2 linked regions of the Duganella zoogloeoides genome follow. The protein of the gene in region 2 interacts with the protein of the main gene of each other region in a pairwise test. Links are inferred from orthologs where the notes say so. Each region holds a gene or a part of one and is shown on either strand. Other genes may lie near its edges.

The links. The genes of interacting proteins can lie anywhere in the genome.
Region 1: the proteins of SR858_RS17405 (region 2) and SR858_RS18530 interact in binary tests that used the Escherichia coli proteins (3 or more experiments, as listed by UniProt). The link is inferred for Duganella zoogloeoides from one-to-one orthologs.

What each region holds. Positions count from the first base shown.
Region 1 is NZ_CP140152.1:4,192,231-4,198,585, forward strand. The notes cover bases 2,419-5,782. They hold SR858_RS18530 (2-oxoglutarate dehydrogenase E1 component), read right to left. Parts: upstream 5,472-5,782; coding sequence 2,619-5,471; downstream 2,419-2,618. Other genes in these bases: odhB (2-oxoglutarate dehydrogenase complex dihydrolipoyllysine-residue succinyltransferase), read right to left, coding at 2,419-2,500. Outside these bases: lpdA (dihydrolipoyl dehydrogenase), read right to left, coding at 1-843; SR858_RS18520 (PspC domain-containing protein), read right to left, coding at 836-1,171; more of odhB, read right to left, coding at 1,250-2,418; SR858_RS18535 (LysR family transcriptional regulator), read right to left, coding at 5,783-6,355. UniProt on the Escherichia coli protein: E1 component of the 2-oxoglutarate dehydrogenase (OGDH) complex which catalyzes the decarboxylation of 2-oxoglutarate, the first step in the conversion of 2-oxoglutarate to succinyl-CoA and CO(2).
Region 2 is NZ_CP140152.1:3,938,113-3,945,544, forward strand. What follows is about bases 1,999-4,882. They hold SR858_RS17405 (ATP-binding cassette domain-containing protein), read left to right. Parts: upstream 1,999-2,385; coding sequence 2,386-4,380; downstream 4,381-4,882. Other genes in these bases: prmB (50S ribosomal protein L3 N(5)-glutamine methyltransferase), read left to right, coding at 1,999-2,376; SR858_RS17410 (chemotaxis protein CheW), read right to left, coding at 4,387-4,882. Also shown: SR858_RS17390 (ArsC family reductase), read left to right, coding at 1-306; dapE (succinyl-diaminopimelate desuccinylase), read left to right, coding at 308-1,441; more of prmB, read left to right, coding at 1,489-1,998; more of SR858_RS17410, read right to left, coding at 4,883-4,887; alternative ribosome rescue aminoacyl-tRNA hydrolase ArfB, read left to right, coding at 5,015-5,413; SR858_RS17420 (sulfite exporter TauE/SafE family protein), read right to left, coding at 5,416-6,174; SR858_RS17425 (LysR family transcriptional regulator), read left to right, coding at 6,264-7,187; SR858_RS17430 (flagellar assembly protein A), read right to left, coding at 7,184-7,432. UniProt on the Escherichia coli protein: Genetic data indicate it may be involved in ribosome assembly or function.

The DNA.
Region 1 (6,355 bases), 250 kb from region 2 along the record:
GATCGAGATGATCAGCTTGTCGAACTCGGCGGTGATGGCTTCGCCCTTGGCGTTTTCGTACGCCACGGAAACGCTGTTGTCACCCTTGGTGATGGTGCCGATCTTGCAGCCCAGGTTGATCTTCAGGCCTTGCTTGGTGAACAGCTTGTTGGCTTCCTTGGCGATCTGCTCGTCCACGGCACCGAGGAAGACCGGCAGGCCTTCGAGCACGGTCACGTCCGAACCCAAGCGACGCCACACGGAACCCATTTCCAGGCCGATCACGCCGGCGCCGATCACGCCCAGCTTGGCTGGTACGCCTTCGATGGCCAGTGCACCGGTGTTCGACAGGATCAGTTTCTCGTCGAATTCGGCACCTGGCAGTTGACGGGCGTTCGAACCGGTCGCGATGATGACTTGCTTGGCGGTGATGGTTTCATTGGCCGGGCCGGTGATGGCCAGCGGGTAACCGTCAGCACCGGCGGCGCCGGCAAACGCTGCGCGGCCGTGGAAGAAGGTGACCTTGTTTTTCTTGAACAGGTACAGGATGCCGTCGTTGTTCTGCTTGACCACGCCGTCTTTGCGCTTGAGCATCTGGCCCAGGTTCAGCGCCAGGCCCGATACATCGATGCCGTGTTCCTTGAACGCGTGACCGGCGTGCTCGAAGTGCTCGGACGATTGCAGCAGTGCTTTCGACGGGATGCAACCGACGTTGGTGCAGGTGCCGCCAGGAGCCGGGCCACCTTTTTCATTTTCCCAGGCATCGACGCAAGCGACCGAAAAACCCAGTTGTGCAGCGCGGATGGCAGCAATGTAACCGCCAGGACCGGCGCCGATGACTACTACGTCAAATTGTTTACTCATTTTTATATTTCCAATCAGTTTCTTCTTCTGGAACGAAGATCCACAGCAAAAGATAAATCACCAGGCCCGTGCCAAAGGTCAGCACCAGCAGCACCAGCAGCACGCGCCATATCCACGACTCGATGCCGGAGATGCGGCCCAGGCCGCCACAGATGCCACCGAGCCAGCGGTCGCTGCGCGAACGGCGCAGGCTGCCCACGTTGTCCTCGCGCGGACGATGCGCTTCCTGGCTCAGCAGGCGCATCTTGGCTTCGGCGAACTCGTCCGCAGTCAGGGCACCCGCTTTGTGCAGGTCGTGCAGGCGCTGGATTTCTTCCGCGATGCTCATGGTTTCCCTCGGAGTGAACCCGGCAAGCTCAAGCTTGCCGGGGCGGGCTGGTGAACCGCCTAATGAAAGGCCGATACCTTACAGGTCCAGCAGCAGGCGGGCTGGATCTTCCAGCGCGTCTTTCATGGCGACCAGGCCCAGCACGGCTTCGCGGCCGTCGATGATGCGGTGGTCGTAGGACATTGCCAGGTAGTTCATTGGTCGGATCACGATCTGGCCGTTTTCAACCACGGCGCGTTCCTTGGTGGCGTGTACGCCCAGGATGGCCGATTGTGGCGGGTTGATGATCGGGGTGGACAGCATGGAGCCGAAGGTACCGCCGTTCGAGATCGAGAAGGTACCGCCGGTCAGGTCGTCCAGGGTCAGCTTGCCTTCCTTGGCCTTGGCGCCGAATTCACCGATTTTCTTTTCGATTTCAGCGATCGACATCTGGTCGGCATTGCGCAGGATCGGCACCACCAGGCCGCGTGGCGAACCGACAGCGATACCGATGTCGAAGTAGCCGTGGTACACGATGTCGTTGCCGTCCACCGAAGCGTTGATGATCGGGTATTTTTTCAGAGCAGCAACAGCAGCCTTGACGAAGAACGACATGAAGCCCAGCTTGACGCCGTGCTCTTTCTCGAACTTGTCCTTGTACTTGTTGCGCAGTTCCATGACTGGGGCCATGTTCACTTCGTTGAACGTGGTCAGGATGGCGTTGGTCGATTGCGATTGCAGCAGACGCTCGGCGATACGGGCGCGCAGGCGGCTCATCGGCACGCGCTCTTCAGGACGGTCACCCAGGCTCGCTGGCGACGACGACACTTGTGGCAGCGAAGCCTTGGCAGCAGGAGCAGCCAGTGGCGCGATCGCTGGGGTGGCGCTTGGAGCCGATGCTGCCAGGGCGTCGCCCTTGGTCACGCGGCCGTCTTTGCCCGAACCGGCGACGTCGCCAGCGTTCAGACCTTTTTCCGACAGGATTTTTGCAGCGGCAGGCATGGCGACATCGCCCTTGCTGCCACCGGTTGCAGCGGCAGCAACAGGTGCTGGAGCGGCGGCAGGAGCAGGAGCAGCTTCAGCGGCAGGAGCGGCGGCAGCAGCGACGCCATCGGTGTCGATCACGGCGATGACTTCGTCAGCAACCACGGTGGTGCCGTCGCCCTTGATGATTTTGACCAGTACGCCGGCCGCTGGTGCTGGCAGTTCCAGTACGACCTTGTCGGTCTCGATGTCGATCAGGTTTTCGTCGCGCGCCACAGCGTCGCCGACTTTTTTATGCCAGGTCAGCATGGTGGCTTCTGCAACCGATTCCGACAATTGGGGTACTTTAACTTCGATTTGTGCCATGAAAAACTCCGTATATTTTGTTATTGCGGCGCCACCCCGCGTAGCAAGGCGGCGCTCCGTCAAAAAGTGTGATGAACCGGGTACGGCGCCGGCGAACGAGCCGCGCGGCGCCGAAAACTTATTTCGTCAGGATGAAGCCCTTGAGCTTCGAGAACGCCGTTTCCAGCAGGTCTTTTTGCTGGGCGTAGTGCTTGTCGTAGTAACCGACAGCCGGCGAAGCCGATGCCGGACGACCGGCGTAGGCCAGGCGCTGGCCGGCGTCCATGCTCTCGAAGATGTTGTGCTGAATCTGGAACCATGGGCCCTGATTCTGCGGCTCGTCCTGCGCCCATACCACTTCGGCCAGTTTCGGGAACTTCTTCAGTTCGGCAGCGAAAGCCTTGTGCGGGAACGGATACAGCTGTTCGACACGGATGATGGCGGTATCAAGCTGGCCGCGCGTCTTGCGTGCGTTGATCAGGTCGTAGTAAACCTTGCCCGAGCAAGCGATCACGCGTTTGACTTTGTCCGCTTCGATGGCCTGATCGACTTCGCCGATCACGGTCTGGAAGGCGCCCTTGGCCAGGTCGGTCAGCGGCGAGCCGGCATCCTTGTTACGCAGCAGCGATTTCGGCGTGAGGATGACCAGCGGCTTGCGGAACTGGCGCACCATCTGGCGACGCAGCACGTGGAAGATCTGCGATGCCGTGGTCGGCTGCACAACTTGCATGTTGTTGTCGGCGCACAGTTGCAGGAAACGCTCAGGACGTGCGGACGAGTGCTCCGGACCCTGGCCTTCGTAACCGTGTGGCAGCATCATTACCAGGCCCGAAGCGCGGCCCCATTTCACTTCGCCGGAGCTGATGAACTGGTCGATCACGACTTGCGCGCCGTTGACGAAGTCGCCGAACTGGGCTTCCCAGATCGTCAGGGTGTTCGGTTCTGCGGTCGAGTAGCCGTATTCGAAGCCCAGTACCGCTTCTTCGGACAGCACGGAGTCGATCACGGTGAACGGCGCCTGGCCTTCGGCGATGTTTTGCAGTGGCACGTAGGTGCCCGAATCCCAACGCTCGCGTTTTTGATCGTGCAGTACAGCGTGACGGTGCACGAAGGTACCGCGACCGGCATCCTGGCCGGTCAGGCGCACGGCGTAGCCGGACGCAACCAGCGACGCGTAGGCCAGGTGTTCGCCCATGCCCCAGTCCAGGTTCATTTCGCCACGGCCCATGGTGCCACGGTCGCCCAGTACTTTTTCAACCAGCGAGTGGACCTTGAAGTCTTCCGGCACGGTGGTGATGCGGGTGGCCAGGCGTTTCAGTTCAGTCATCGGCACGGCGGTGTCGGCCGAGTCGGTCCATTTCTTGTTCAGGAACGGCAGCCAGTCGACCGCGAACTTGTTCTTGAAGTTGGAAATCACTGGATCGACAGTGTGCTTGCCGGCGTCCATCGCATCGCGGAACGCAGCTTGCATTTGTTCGCCGCCATCGGCTGCGATCACGGTTTGCGCGACCAGTTTGTCCGCGTACAGCTTGCGGGTGCCTGGGTGCTGGCCGATTTTCTTGTACATCAGCGGCTGGGTCAGCGCTGGCGTATCTTGTTCGTTGTGACCGAGTTTGCGGTAGCAGATGATGTCGACAACGATGTCTTTCTGGAACTGCAGGCGGTAGTCCATCGCGATTTGCGAGGCCAGCACCACGGCTTCAGGATCGTCGGCATTCACGTGCAGCACCGGCGCTTCGATCATCTTGACCACGTCCGAGCAGTAGATGGTCGAACGGGCGTCGCGCGGATCGGAGGTAGTGAAACCGATCTGGTTGTTGATGACAATGTGCACGGTACCGCCGGTACCGTAGCCACGGGTTTGCGCCAGATTCAGCGTTTCCATGACCACGCCCTGGCCGGCGAATGCTGCATCGCCGTGCACCAGGATCGGCAGCACTTGCTTGCCCAGGTGGTCCCCACGGCGATCCATACGGGCTTTCACGGAACCTTCAACCACCGGGTTGACGATTTCCAGGTGCGACGGGTTGAACGCCAGCGACAGGTGGACCGGGCCGCCTGCGGTGGAGATGTCCGACGAGAAACCCTGGTGGTACTTGACGTCGCCGGCTGGCAGGTCGTCGCCGTGCTTGCCTTCGAATTCTTCGAACAGGTCTTTCGGCGCCTTGCCCAGGGTGTTGACCAGGACGTTCAGGCGGCCACGGTGGGCCATGCCGATGACGATTTCCTGCACGCCTTTTTCGCCGGCGCGCTGGATGATTTCATCGATCGACGCGATGAAGGTTTCGCCGCCTTCGAGCGAGAAACGCTTCTGGCCGACGTACTTGGTGTGCAGATAGCGCTCCAGGCCTTCGGCAGCGGTCAGGCGCTCGAGGATGTGCTTTTTCTTTTCTGCGGTGAAATTCGGGGTGGAACGGATCGATTCCAGGCGCTCCTGCAACCAGCGCTTTTCGGCTGGATCGGAGATGTACATATACTCTGCGCCGATCGAACGGGTGTAGGTGTCGCGCAGGTAGTTCAGCAGGTCGCGCAGGGTCGCGGTTTCGGGGCCAAAATAGGTGTTGCTGATGTTGAACACGGTATCCATGTCAGCATCGGTGAAGCCGTAGAAGCTTGGCTCCAGTTCATTGATCGATGGACGCTCCTGGCGCTGCAGCGGGTCCAGGTTGGCCCAGCGCGAACCGAGGTAGCGGTAGGCAGCGATCAGTTGGGTTGCAGCAACACGCTTGCGGCCCATTTCGGCGTCGGCGGAAGCAACCACGGTGCGGATCGGACCCGATTTTGCGCGCTCGGCAAACGAGGCGATGACGGAAGCATGGGCGACGTCGGGCTTGTTGGTGCCATCGACGGCCGGTACGTGCTGCATGGCGTCGAAGTAGGCGCGCCAGTTGTCTGGTACGGAGCCTGGATTGTTGAGATACGCTTCGTACAGTTCTTCAACGTACGGTGCGTTCCCACCAAACAGGTAGGAATTGGACGAGGATTGTTGCATTTGTTGCTCACCTTTCTTCGCGTTTCGCGAGGAATTAGCGGGTTAGTCTAACCTTCCGCGACACGGCCTGACCGGTTAGCGGATTGCACATCAAGTTGTGGGGAAGGGCTAAAAATTCAGGGTAGTTCTCAAAAAAACGTCTGCATCAAAAAACAGCCACTTAGCATAGCACCGGTATTGTAGCGTAACAACCGCCTGTGCTCGCGTTTGTGATTTATTTTCGACTAAATCTTTCAAGGTTAATTTTCACTTAAGCCGCATACTACCTACCTCGGCGGGCAATGTTTTCTCATTTTTAACGGCATTTTGGATTATTTAGGCCGAACGTTGCTCACACTTAACCATGTGGGGTCGGTCGCGAACCAGTCCAGCAAAAAATCGAGCATGGCGCGCAACGCCGGCGCCATGTGTTGTCTGGAGGTATAAATTCCGTGAATGCCCATGCTCTGCGGAACGTATGTCGGCAACAAAGGCACCAAGTCGCCGTCGGCGATCAGCCTGGCCACGCTGTAAACTGGCTGCATCACCACGCCGGCACCCGCCACTGCCGCCCGCAATAACACCGTATCTTCGTTGGCAGACAGGTTGCCGCCCACCGGCACCGAGACCGCCTCGCCATCGGCATCGGTAAACTGCCACAGGCTCTTGCCGAAATACGTGTAGGTCAGGCAGTTATGGCCGGCCAGTTCGTGCGGGTGCGCCGGCGTGCCGTACGCGGCCAGGTAGGCCGGCGCCGCGCAAGCGACCGACTCGCACACGGCCAGGCTGCGCGCGATCAGGTTCGGCTCGAGCGCATTGGTGATGCGCAGCGCCAGGTCGATGCGCTGCTCGACCAGGTTGACCGCGCGGCTGTCCACCTGCACATCGACGGTCACGCGCGGGTA
Region 2 (7,432 bases):
GCGCGCACCTGGCTGGCCGACCAGCAGCACGACTTCACCTTCCACGATTTCAAGAAGCAGGGCCTCAAGCGCGAGACCGTTGCCGGCTGGCTCAAGCAGGTGCCGCGCGATGTGCTGGTGAATAAAAAAGGCACGACGTGGCGCGCGCTGTCCGATGAACGCAAGGCGGCCATCGTCGATGACGAAGCTGCTATCGCCCTGATGCTGGAAAATCCGTCGATCATCAAGCGCCCGGTGCTGGACAAGGATGGCGCCTACAGCGTCGGCTTCAGCGACGCCCAATACCAACAAATTTTCAATACCTGACATGACCCCTTCGAAAACCCTGGCGCTGACCGAAAAGCTGATTTCCCTGTCCTCCGTCACCCCCGACGACAAGGGCTGCCAGCAGCACCTGATCGACCTGCTCACCCCGCTGGGCTTCGCGTGCGAGACCATTATCTCCAACGACGTGACCAACCTGTGGGCGCGCCGTGGCACGACCTCGCCGGTGCTGGTGTTCGCCGGTCACACCGACGTGGTGCCCACCGGCCCGGTGGATCAATGGCAGTCGCTGCCCTTCAACCCCACCCACCGCGACGGCAAGCTGTATGGCCGCGGCGCCGCCGACATGAAGACGTCGATCGCGGCGTTCGTGGTGGCGGTCGAGGAATTCGTCGCCGAACACGCCGACCACCAGGGTTCGATCGCCTTTTTGATCACCAGCGACGAGGAAGGTCCGGCCACCGACGGCACCGTCATCGTCTGCAACCTGCTCAAGGAACGCGGCGAAACCATCGACTACTGCATCGTGGGCGAACCGACCTCGGACGAAACGCTGGGCGACATCATCAAGAACGGCCGCCGTGGCTCGCTGTCGGGCAAGCTGACGATCAAGGGCGTGCAAGGCCATATCGCCTACCCGCAACTGGCGCGCAATCCGATCCACCTGGCCGCGCCAGCGCTGGCCGACCTGGTGGCGGAAGTCTGGGACGAAGGCAACGAGTACTACCTGCCCACGTCGTGGCAAATGTCGAACATCAACGCCGGCACGGGCGCCAACAACGTGATTCCGGGCCAGATGGTCATCGACTTCAACTTCCGCTTTTCCACCGCCAGCACGCACGAAGAACTCAAGCGCCGCGTGCATGCGATCCTGGACAAACACGGGCTGCACTACGAACTGAAATGGGCGCTGAGCGGCCTGCCGTTCCTCACCCCGCGCGGCACGCTGAGCGATGCGCTGTCAAAGGCGATCAAGTCGGAAACCGGCGTGGACACCGAACTCTCGACCACCGGCGGCACCTCGGACGGGCGCTTTATCGCCCAGATCTGCCCCCAGGTGATAGAATTCGGCCCTCCCAACGCCAGCATCCACAAGATCGACGAGCATATCGAGCTGCGTTTTGTCGATCCGCTCAAGAATATTTACCGCCGCACGCTGGAAAACCTGCTGGCCTGACGCAGTGCGCCGGGCGTTTGCCCGGCACTTTACCGAACGAGATAGCCATGAACACCACGCCTTTCACCACGCCGCGCGACCTGCTGCGCTACGCCGTCACCCGTTTCAATACGGCCAAGCTGTTCTTCGGCCACGGCAGCGCAGAAGCCTTCGACGAAGCCGCTTACCTGATCCTGCACACGCTCAAGCTGCCGCTCGATCGCCTGGAGCCCTTCCTCGACGCCAAGCTGCTGCCGGAAGAAGTGGCGTCGGTGCTGGCCGTAATCGCCCGCCGCACGGACGAACGCGTGCCCGCCGCCTACATCACCAATGAGGCATGGCTCGGCACCTACAGCTTCTATGTCGATGAGCGCACCATCGTGCCGCGCTCCTTCATCGCCGAGCTGATACCCGAATACTTCGCGCCGTGGGTCAACTCGCCCGACAACATCGAAAACATCCTGGAACTGTGCACGGGTTCCGGTTGCCTGGCGATCATGATGGCCGACGCCTTCCCGGACGCGCAAGTCGATGCCGTGGACATCTCGGCCGACGCGCTGGAAGTGGCGAAAAAGAACGTCGCCACCTACGAGCTGCAAGACCGCCTGACCCTGATCGAGTCGGACCTGTACGCCAACGTGCCGGCCAAAAAATATGACCTGATCATCACCAATCCGCCGTACGTGAACTCGTCCTCGATGAGCAAGCTGCCGATGGAATACCGCGCCGAGCCGGAACTGGCACTCGACGGCGGCAAGGATGGCATGGACATCGTGCGCCGCATCGTCGCCGGCGCTGCCGAACGCCTGACCGACGACGGTATCCTGATCGTCGAAATCGGCAACGAAAAAGAATTCGCCGAAGCTGCCTTCGGCGAGATGGGCCTGACCTGGCTCACCACAAGCAACGGCGACGACATGGTATTCCTGCTGACCGCCGACCAGCTCAAACTGTAAAAGAACAACATGATCCGCTTCATACAAGTAAGCCTGATGCGCGGCACCAAGCCGCTGCTGGAACAAGTCGATGTTACTCTCAACCCGGGCGACAAGATCGGCCTGATCGGCGCCAATGGCGCCGGCAAATCGAGCCTGTTCGCCATGATGCGCGGCGAGCTCCATCCCGACCAGGGTGAAATCGACTTCCCGGCCAAGTGGCGCGTGGCCCACGTGGCCCAGGAAACTCCGCCGCTCGAACGCGCGGCGCTCGATTACGCCATCGACGGCGACGTCGGCCTGCGCAAGCTCGAAGCCGAACTGGCGCGCCTGGAAGCAGCGCCCGAGTCGAGCGAAAACGGTATCGCCATCGGTAACATCTACAGCGCGCTGGCCGACGCCGACGCCTACACCGTGCAGTCGCGCGGCGAGCAACTGCTGCTCGGCCTGGGCTTCACCATCGAACAGATGCAGCGTCCCGTCTCGAGTTTTTCGGGCGGCTGGCGCATGCGCCTGAACCTGGCGCAGGCGCTGATGTGCCCATCGGACCTGCTGCTGCTCGATGAACCGACCAATCACCTGGACCTGGACGCGATCATCTGGCTCGAGGACTGGCTCAAGCGCTACCCGGGCACCCTGCTGATCATCTCCCACGATCGCGACTTCCTCGACGAAGTGGTGAACGTGGTCGTGCATATCGACGAGCGCAAGCTCAAGCGCTACTCGGGCAACTACTCGTCGTTCGAGCGTCAACGCGCGGCACAAATGATCCTGGCCGCCGGCGCGCTGGAAAAGCAGCAGCGCAAGCGCGCCCACCTCGAGTCGTTCGTCAACCGCTTCAAGGCGCAGGCCTCCAAGGCCCGCCAGGCGCAAAGCCGCATGAAGGCGCTGGCCAAGATGGAAGAACTGGCGCCGCTGCGCGCTGCCGCAGAATTCTCGTTCGAATTCCGCGAGCCGCTCAGCGCCCCGAATCCGCTGTTGGTCATGGAAGACGTGGATGCCGGCTACAAGATCGAGAACGAAAAAACCGGCGAAGTCACCACCAAGACCATCGTCAACAACATCAAGTTCTCGCTGCAGATCGGCCAACGGATTGGCCTGCTCGGGGTGAACGGCGCCGGTAAATCGACGCTGATCAAGACCATCGCCGGTGAACTGGCGCCTCTGACCGGCGACGCCACCATCGGCAAGGGCCTCAATATCGGCTACTTCGCCCAGCACCAGGTGGAGATGCTGCGCCACGACGAGTCGCCCTTGTGGCACCTGGCCAAGATCGCCCCGACCGTGCGCGAGCAGGAACTGCGCAACTTCCTCGGCGGCTTCAACTTCCCGGGGACCATGGTCACCAGTTCGATCGCGCCGTTCTCCGGCGGCGAAAAGGCACGGCTGGCGCTGGCGCTGATCGTGTGGCAGCGCCCTAACCTGCTGCTGCTCGATGAACCGACCAACCACCTGGACCTGGAAACGCGCGAAGCGCTGACCGAGGCGCTGGCACAGTTCGAAGGCACGCTGGTCGTGGTCTCCCATGATCGCCACCTGCTGCGCGCCACCACCGACGAATTCATCATCGTCGCCGACGGCAAGCTGCAACCGTTCGACGGCGACCTGGACGACTACAAGGACTGGCTGTTCAAGACCAAGCTGGGTAAAGGCACCGACGTGCTGCCCGCAGCGGGCAAGGCCAACAAGACCGACTTCCCGGTGGCGTCCCCCGTGGCGCCGCCTTCGGCTCCGGTAGTAAACACCAGGGACCAGAAACGCAAGGAAGCGGAAGACCGCCAGCGCCTGGCCACGCTGCGCAAGCCGCTGGAACAGAAGATCAAGCGCCTGGACGACCAGATCGCCAAGCGCAGCGCCCAGAAAGCGGAAGTCGATGGCCGACTGGCCGATGCGACGATCTACGAAGCCGCCAACAAGGCCAAGCTGAAACAGGCCCTGGCCGACCAGACCTTCTTCACCAAGGACCTGGGCGAGCTGGAAGCGCAGTGGTTGCAGTTGCAGGAAGAACTCGAAGCGCTGGCTTAAGCAGTATCACGCCGCCTGGCGTGGCGCGCAAGGCACCTTGCGGATCGACATCAGCTTGTCGATATCGACCACGATCAGGCGGCGGTCATCCACCACGCCGATGCCGAGCAGGTAATCAACCTGTGGCGCAACCGCCGCCGGTGTCTCCACCACCGGTACCGGCTGCAATTGCTCCACGGTGAGCGACACGATGTCGGTCACGCCATCGACCACCATCCCCATCACGCAACTCGACAGCTTTAAAATGATCACGTCCGTCAGCGGATCGTGTTTCGGCGGCCGTGGGCCGAACGCGATGCGCATATCGACGATGGGCATGATCACGCCGCGCGACACCGCCACCCCGCTGATGATTTCCCCATCCGACGAAAAGCGCTCGAGCTCCTTGAGCGGACGCAGTTCCTGCACCTTGCTGAAATCGAGCGCGTAATCGAGGCCGCCGAGCCGGAACACCAGGTACTGCCGCGCGGTGGACGTTTGCGTCGCTGAGTGGGAGATGGGAGACATGATGATCCTTTCGTCCAGGGACGTGCGGTAACAGGCATGCACCATCGTAACCGCCCACCCCGCACCATATGTTGACTAGCATCAACTTTTTCCGGGCGCCGTGCAGCGCGTTTGCTACAATGCGCCGATGAACCAGCAGATCGACATCAACGACGTGGAGTTGAACGCCATTCGCGCGCAGGGACCGGGCGGCCAGAACGTCAACAAGGTTTCCAGCGCGGTGCACCTGCGCTTTGCCATTACGCCCTCATCGCTTCCCGAACATATCAAGGAACGCCTGCTGGCCCTGCGCGACAGCCGCATCACGCGCGACGGCGTGGTCGTGATCAAGGCCAAGCAATCGCGCAGCCAGGAAGCCAACAAGGACGATGCGCTGCGGCGCCTGCAGGAGCTGGTGGACAGCGTGGCCGTACTGCCCACGGTGCGCCGGCCCACCAAGCCCACGCGCGGCTCGCAGCGCCGCCGGCTCGACGGCAAGGCGAAAGACGGCGAGCGCAAACAGATGCGCGGCAAGGTCGTGATCTAGCCTCAGCCAGCCATCGCCGCCCGCACGCACTGGTGCACGCCCAGCCCGATCAGTGCGACAAAAAAGCAGCGCCGGAACACCTCGGCCGACATGCGCTGGCGCAGCCACTGGCCCGACACGATGCCCAGCGTCGCCGGCAACAGCGCCAGCAGCGAACCGGTGGCAGCATTTGCGTGCCAGTCGCCGCGCCAGGCCAGCATGGCCGCCAGCGCCAGCGTGGATACCGTAAAACTCAGGCCCAGCGCCTGCACCAGGTCTTCGCGGTTCAGCTCCAGCGCCTGCAGGTACGGCGCGGACGGCATGATGAATACGCCGGTGGTGCTGGCGATAGCGCCGGTCGCCACACCGGCCAGCGGCCCCGCCCAGCGCTGCGCCGCTGCCGGCACCTTGCCACGCCAGCCCGACAAACCCAGCACGCCGTAGCCGGCCAGTAGCACACCCAGCGCGGCCGGCGTCCATACCGCCGCTTCCGTGGCTGTGCCGATACCGCCTGGCGCGAGCAGCAGCCAGCCGCCGATGGCGGTGCCCACGCAGGTGGCCAGCAACATCGGCCGCAGCCGGCGCCACAGCGGGTACAGCGCCGGACCCGTGGCCAGTTGCCACACATTCGTCAACGCCGAAGGCACAATCAGCAAAGCTGCCGCTTCCAGTGGCGCCATCTGCAACGACAGCAAGGCCACGGCCACGGTGGGCAGCCCCATGCCGGTCACGCCCTTGACCAGGCCTGCCAGCACGAAGACCAGCGCAATAAAGAGAGTCATGTTATCCATGACTGCCATTGTCCTCCTCCGCAGCAGCGCTGCAAATGTGGAATATACTGAGCCAGACTTCGTCATTGACATAGGCTGCCATGCGCTTCGACCTCACCGACCTGCGTTTATTTGCCCACATCGCCGACAGCGGCAGCATCACCGCCGGCGCCCGGCTGGCGCACCTGGCGCTGCCCTCGGCCAGCGCCCGCGTGCGCGGCCTGGAGGAAACGCTGGGCGTGCCGCTGCTGCAACGCGGCCGGCGCGGCGTGGAGCCGACCGAAGCCGGACTGGCGCTGCTGCGCCACGCGCGCATCATCGGCCGGCAAGTGGACGACCTGCGCGGCGACCTGGCGCAATTCGCTTCCGGCCTGAAGGGTCAAATCCGGCTGCTGTGCAATACCTCGGCCATGACCGAGTTCCTGCCCGATGCGCTGGCCGCCTTTCTGGCCGCCCACCCGCGTCTGGGCGTGGACCTGGAAGAGCGCCAAAGCCGCGACATCGTGCAGGCGGTGGCGGAAGGCGCGGCCGACATCGGCATCATCACCGACGCCGTGGACAGCGCCGCGCTGCACACCTTCCCGGTCTGCGACGACACCCTGGTGCTGGCCATGGCGCGCAGCCACCCGCTGGCGCGGCAACTGGGACAGCGCCGGCGCATGGCGTTTGCCGATGCGCTCGACCATGATTTCATCGGCCTGGCCGGCGACAGCGCGCTGCAGCAGTATGCAGCCGGCCAGGCCACGCGGCTGGGGCGGCGCATGCACTGCAAGATCCGGTTGCGCAGCTTCGAGGCCGTCTGCCGCATGTGCGCCAGTGGCGCGGGCATAGCGCTGCTGCCGGCGACAGCAGCGCGCCGCCACGATGACGAACGTTTGCTGAGAATCGTGAAATTGACCGACGACTGGGCCGCGCGCAAGCTGCTCGTGTGCGTGCGCGACCTGCGCACCCTGCCCGCCCCTGCGCGCGAACTGGTGGCCGCACTGCGCGGCGCCACTGCGCCCCAGGGCGCGCCTGGAGACTAATTGTCCTGCGGGGGCGCCCAGTATATAGGCCCGACACTGCCGAAAAATAGCGTGGGGAGGCCAGCGGCCGACGCCCGCACCTTGGCCTTGAGTTCCTTGGGCGCATAGTCGTAAGGCGCCACGCCATCCGGCACATAGGTCATCGGGCGCAACTGCACTTCGCCGGTCAGCAACTGGACCGAGCATTGCGACTTGTGGATCAACTCGCGCTTTTTGCGCTCGACCTGCGCCACTTCGGCGCGCAC